Desulfofalx alkaliphila DSM 12257: one gene and its partner. The protein of the gene in region 2 interacts with the protein of the main gene of each other region in a pairwise test. Links are inferred from orthologs where the notes say so. Each region holds a gene or a part of one and is shown on either strand. Other genes may lie near its edges. The genes, in order: pheS and brnQ.

Region 1 (3,219 bases), on a different replicon or contig from region 2:
ACTCAATTAAAACATTGGTTGTGTTATCAGTCACTTCACTGTCCAAACCGCCCATTACACCGGCTACGGCCACAGGCCCCTTGGGGTCGCAGATGGCTAACATGTTTTCATTTAGTTTGCGCTCAAATCCGTCCAGGGAAACAATCTTTTCATCTGCCTTGGCCCGGCGCACTATGATATGACGGTCAGCCAGTTTATCGTAATCAAAGGCGTGTAGGGGTTGGCCCAATTCCATCATTACATAGTTTGTAACGTCAACGATGTTATTTATGGGCCTGACTCCGGCGGCGCGCAGGCGCTGCTGCATCCACTGGGGAGAGGGGCCGATTTTAACATTCTGCACCACCCTGGCAACATAACGGCGGCACAGGTCCGCATCCTCAATATCTATTTTCGCTAAGCCAGATACATCTGCCTCACCCTCTGTGGGATTGCACTGGGGCATACGCACTTCTACACCCAATAGGGCTGCCACTTCCCTGGCCACACCTATCATTGATAGGCAATCGCCCCGGTTAGGTGTAAGATCCAGTTCAAGGATGTGGTCATCCAAACCTAAGTATTCAACTATATCCACATTTAACGGAGCGTCCTCCGGCAACAGCATAATACCGCTTTGCTGCTCAGGGGGCATCAGCTTGCTGTCAATGGCTAATTCCTGTCCGGAACAAAGCATTCCCCTGGACTCTTCACCCCGCAATTTAGACTTTTTAATCACTATACCACCCGGTAGTTTGGCCCCTTCTTTGGCCACCGGTACTTTATCACCTTCACTGACATTTGTGGCCCCGGTGACAATTTGAATGCGGTTTTCACCGTCGGTGGTAACCTGGCAAATAATTAGCTTGTCCGCGTTGGGGTGAGGATCAATTTTTACAATTTGGCCGGTGACAACATTGCTAATGCCCTCGCCAAGGTAATTAACATTTTCCACCGCAACCCCTGCCATTGTTAAGCGGTCAGCCAGTTCTCGGGGGGAAATGTTAAGGTCTACATATTCTTGCAACCATTTATATGAAACCTGCATGTTTTTATACCTCCTGACAGTTTAATTAAAACTGCGCTAAAAAGCGTAAGTCATTATCGTAAAAGAGTCTAAGATCATCAATGCCGTACTTAAGCATAGCTATGCGCTCAATGCCCATGCCAAAGGCATAACCTGTTACCTCTTCGGGATTATAACCGGACATCTCCAGCACCTTTGGGTGAACCATACCGGAACCCAGTATCTCTAACCATCCTGTATGGCTGCACACACGGCAGCCCTTACCCTTACACATGACGCAGGATATATCCACCTCTGCACTGGGCTCAGTGAAGGGAAAGTAACTGGGGCGAAATCTTGTTTTGGTATTTGGACCAAACATCTGGCGGGCAAACAAACTCAAGATACCCTTTAAGTCACTGAAGGTGATGCGCTTGTCAATGGCCAAACCCTCCACCTGGGTAAACATCGGTGAGTGTGTGGCATCGTCGTCCCGCCGATACACTCTGCCCGGACAAATCACCTTCACCGGAACATGGGGCGTGGTTTTTTCCATGGTACGCACCTGCACCGGTGAGGTGTGGGTGCGAAGCAGCACCTCAGAGTTAATAAAGAAGGTGTCCTGCATATCTCTGGCAGGGTGATCTTTAGGTAAGTTTAAGGCTTCAAAATTATAGTAATCTAACTCTATTTCCGGCCCTTCGGCAATGTCAAATCCCATTCCTAAGAAAATGTTTTCAATCTCCTCCTGCACCTTTGTCAGGGGGTGCTTGTTACCCATGGGAAAGGGTGTTCCCGGCAGCGTAACGTCAATGGTCTCTAAAGCCAGGCGGCGGCCTTTTTCCTCTTCCTTAAGCCGCTTATTGCGTTCGTTAATTAAAGACTCCAGTTCTGCACGAATTTTGTTGGCCAGTGCCCCTATCTTGGGTCTTTCCTCAGCCGATAGGGAGCCCATACCCCGCAGCACTGTAGTCAATTCCCCTTTTTTGCCTAAATATTTAACCCGTAAATTGTTCAGTTCTGCAATTGTAGCTGCCTCTTCTAAAGACCTTTTTGCCTCGGCAGCAATGTTCCTTAATTTCTCTTCCATAAAAATACCTCCAAACGAGAATTCTACAATACTTCCACACTAAACCATTTTACACCATATCACCGCAGAAAACAAAAAATTCCGCCATTTAGGGACGGAATTTATAACCCGCGGTACCTACCTTATATTGCTGCTTATACTATGTATAAAAACAAGGGCGGAAAAAACGGCACCACCTATTACATTAACAAAAACTTAATGAACAATCATTCTTTTATATAGCATGTAAGCTCTGACGGATCCGGTTGCTTCAAACAGCCTCCAAAAAAACTCGGCGTTAAATATCATTTAAACACAACCTTTCCTCAGTTTTTTGAATCTTTACGCATTTGATTATATCATAGAGCACCATGCAATACAAGAAAGTTTCCGGATAATATGTGCCTTTTTTAACAATTAATCCAGCGCTTTTGATAAGTTGCTTAAATTTTCTCTCATTTTGCCAATGTAACTGGCACCTGCATTCATTTCATCTTCAGTTACCGAAGCGATAGGATTGAGGCAAAGGGTGTCAACACCGGCCTCCTGGGCTATTACTTCACTTACCTTAGGACTTATCATGGTCTCATGGAAAATATACTTAAGCCCGCTGTCCTTAGTAATGTTCACTATTTCTTTCATAGTTGCCGGCCCCGGTTCGCTATCAGCAAAAACTCCCCTAATGGCAATTTGCTCTAAACCATAGCGTCGGGCCAAATATTCAAATGCAGCATGTGAAACCACGAACTTTTTCAGTGTGGTATTTGCTAACGCCTCTTGGTAATCTTTATGTAGGTCATCAAGCTGATTAAGGTAGTTTTGGGCATTGGCGGTGTAATACTCTTTGTTCTCCGGGTCCCTTTCTATCAAGACCCTTAATATGGTTTTTACCTGCTCTTTGGCATTTAACGGATCTAACCAGATGTGGGGATCATAGACCGGCTCATCTTTGCCATGGCTGTGCTGGTGGTCATCATCATGGTGTGAGTTGGAGATCAGTTCAATGCCTTCACTGGCATCAACTGCCAAGATGTTAGGATAATTCCCCAATAACTTGTCTAGCCAGGCCTCCATGCCAAGACCGTTATAGATAAAAATATCTGCATTTTTTAAGTTAGCAAGGGCAGAGGGGGTGGGTTCCCAATGATGGGCATCTTGACCCAGC
Region 2 (3,127 bases):
GGCTCGGCACTATATTTCTTAAATCCCAAAAAGGCAGAAAACTTCTGGATACCTAAAAACAGAAAATATATGATGACCGTCGGCGGTCACGATTTTTATTATTAAATCCACTAACCCCCAATGGGGGTTTTGTTTTTTAATATGTACATAACAAGTTAACAGCAGGGGGCAGCTTCAAGGCTGCCCCACAAATATTATATCTATTCCAGTTTTAAATCTTCTTTTACCAACTGCACCCCTGGCATTGGTGTGCCGTTATTACCCAGGATGATAATATAAAAGCCTTTTTCCTGATAGCTCTTTATGAAATTGCGGTACGAGTCTTTGTATACGCCGCTGTAAATCATATCTGCCTTTTGATCGAGGTATTTTTTATGCCGGTTAAAATCAAAAAACACCGAGGGCAAATTTTTCTTAGCCTTTTCCAATTGCTCTTGGGATATGTTTTTAATTAAGTCATCTAAAATAGAACGGCTTGAAATTTTAATAGTAATCATTTTTTTTACTTTTTTAATGGCTACCTCCAAGTCTTGGTCCATGCCCAATACTTCGGTGGGTGCCCCAAAGTATAGAGGATGTTCGGGCTTTAGCGGAGTAAGGTTTGGTTTCATAAACTCCATTATTGTGGCCGTTCGCAATAGATTATCAAAATCTATATGATCAAGCATTAACACTGCATACTGCTGCCCCTCTATTTCAGAGCTGCCTATACCTATCTTAACTACATAGCCTTGTTCCATGCAAAAACCTCCCTGATAGTTTGACAATACCTATTATAGCATTTCCACCTATTTCTTAAAACCTACCAAATTTATGTCCATTGCTGTCTTGTGCTGACAGAAAAAAAAGGCGGAGTTTAATCCGCCTATCTTAATAACCGGCCCTTAGGCCGCCTTATGTTTTTCTTTAATCATTAAACCAACCACAGCCATTACTATGGCCGGAATCACCCATTCCAGTCCCTGTTCCCGCATGGGCAGGTAAGAAAGGGCACTGCTAAGCATTGTCAGTTTAATGCCTAGGTTGTTTGCCACATCCAGCAGTAAATTGGTTAATACCAACACTGTGGTGCCGCCCACGGCTGCCACATACACCGGCTTTTTACCGCCAAATAAGTTGTGTGCCAGCGAAAGCAATACCAGTACAATAACAATTGGGTGGACGGTAACAAGCAGGGGAACAGATACTTCAAGTATTTTAGCAAGTCCCATGTTGGAAAGCAGTAAACTTACCAGCACGGCGATTATACAAACGGTATTGTAACTGATCTTTTCATTTGTCAACCTGTTAAAAAAGCGTCCGCAGCTGGATACCAGGCCGATGGCAGTGGTTAAGCAGGCCAGTGCTATTGTTATGGCCACAACCATTTGGCCGGTGGAGCCCAATAAACTTTTAGTGAGATAAGCAAGCAGCTGCCCCGGGTTGTCGCCGGTAAAGTTGGAGCCTGAGGTGGCCCCCACATAAGCCAGGCCCACATAAACAGCGGCCAAGCCGGCGGCAGCAATGACACCTGCCCAAATGGTAACCCGGGCTATTTCATTGTTATTGGTTATGCCCTTGGCTTTAATGGCATTTACAATTACCAGGCCAAAAATCACCGAAGCCAGGGCGTCCATGGTGTTGTATCCTTCCAAGAAGCCTTGGGCAAAGGGGGATGTATATTGGCTGACGCCCACAGTGCCCATGGGGGATACCATACCCTTATAAATAATTACTCCCAAAAAAAGCAATAGGGCAGGCATGAGAAACTTTCCGACGTTGTCAACAATTTTAGTGGGACGAAGAACATATAATAAGGTGATACCAAAGAAAATAAAGGTTGAAATTGCTAAAGCTAATTTTGCTTCACCCGGTGTGTTGAGCTGTAAAAAAGGAGCTATCCCAACCTCAAAGGTGGTGGCTGCTGTACGGGGAATAGCCAGAAGGGGTCCGATAGACAAGACCACCACTGTGGTTATTACCTTACTAAAAAGCGGATGCACCCGGTTAGCAAGGTATTGCAGGTCGCCCCCTGCCTTAGCCACTGCGGTTACCCCCAGCAAAGGCAAACCTACGCCGGTGGCCACAAAGCCCAGCACTGCCCACCACATCATTTCACCGGCCTGTAAACCCAGCATGGGTGGAAAAATCAAGTTTCCGGCTCCTAAAAACATCGCCAGTAAAGCCAGACCGGTAACCAAAACTTCTTTTTTTGTTAATTGCATTTCCTATACTCCTATCTAAGTAATGTTTAAAGAAATAATAAAAAAATCGCCAAAAAGGACGATGGGACCCCTATTTTCAATTTGCAACAAGTAGTAATTTATCATTAACGCTGTCAAGTGTCAACTGGAAAATGACATAATACTATTAGTGCGGTGCTTTGGCAGGAAAAAAGTAAGCGGCCGCTGAATAATATCATTAAAGTATAGCTGCCAATAACAGTTTTTTATATTAATACTATCAATAGAAGAGGGAGGATTTCAGTTGAATATTGCGCAATGGCACAGGGACAAGTTAGGAAAGGTTGTTGTGGAAAAACTAAAGAAGAACTTATTTGACGCTGTTTATTTTTCTAATAAAGAGCAAGCGGTGGAATTTGTGTTGGATAAAATTAAGCCGGGAGACAAGGTAGGAATTGGCGGTTCAGTGACCCTGGTAGAATTAAAGATACCTAAACTGGCTGAGGCTAAAGGTGCCCAGCTGTTAAATCACAACCTACCCGGTTTAAGTGCAGAGCAAAAATTGGAAATAAGACGGCAGCAGTTATTAAGCGATGTGTTCTTAAGCAGCAGTAATGCACTGACCCTGGATGGCTACCTGGTAAATATAGACGGTGCAGGCAATAGGGTAGCTGCCATGACCTTTGGTCCTAAAAAGGTAATTGTGGTGGTGGGCGTAAACAAAATTTGCAAAAATGTACATGCAGCCTTTGAAAGGATTCAACTTATAGCGTCGCCGCAAAACAATAAGCGGCTCGGCTACCCAAACCCCTGTGTTGATACCGGCAGCTGTATCGATTGTCAAACAGAAACCAGGATATGCAGAATATACTCTGTTATGAAAAAGAAACCCCTGACCACTGACCTGACAGTGGTGGTTGTGGGAGAGGAATTGGGATACTAAGGGCGGGTCATGGGACCCGCCC

The links.
Region 1: the proteins of brnQ (region 2) and pheS interact in binary tests that used the Escherichia coli proteins (3 or more experiments, as listed by UniProt). The link is inferred for Desulfofalx alkaliphila DSM 12257 from one-to-one orthologs.

Annotation. Positions count from the first base shown.
Region 1 is NZ_JONT01000013.1:5,243-8,461, reverse strand. What follows is about bases 65-2,952. They hold pheS (phenylalanine--tRNA ligase subunit alpha), read right to left. Parts: upstream 2,076-2,952; coding sequence 1,053-2,075; downstream 65-1,052. Other genes in these bases: BR02_RS0108260 (metal ABC transporter substrate-binding protein), read right to left, coding at 2,472-2,952; BR02_RS15080 (YqzL family protein), read right to left, coding at 2,271-2,363; pheT (phenylalanine--tRNA ligase subunit beta), read right to left, coding at 65-1,027. In the rest of the region: more of pheT, read right to left, coding at 1-64; more of BR02_RS0108260, read right to left, coding at 2,953-3,219.
Region 2 is NZ_JONT01000001.1:306,934-310,060, forward strand. Bases 45-2,840 are described here. They hold brnQ (branched-chain amino acid transport system II carrier protein), read right to left. Parts: upstream 2,205-2,840; coding sequence 885-2,204; downstream 45-884. Other genes in these bases: BR02_RS14645 (cell wall hydrolase), read left to right, coding at 45-105; BR02_RS0101565 (hypothetical protein), read right to left, coding at 201-740; BR02_RS0101575 (lactate utilization protein), read left to right, coding at 2,467-2,840. Outside these bases: more of BR02_RS14645, read left to right, coding at 1-44; more of BR02_RS0101575, read left to right, coding at 2,841-3,105. UniProt on the Escherichia coli protein: Liv-II branched chain amino acid transport system, which transports leucine, valine and isoleucine. Also acts as a low-affinity threonine transporter.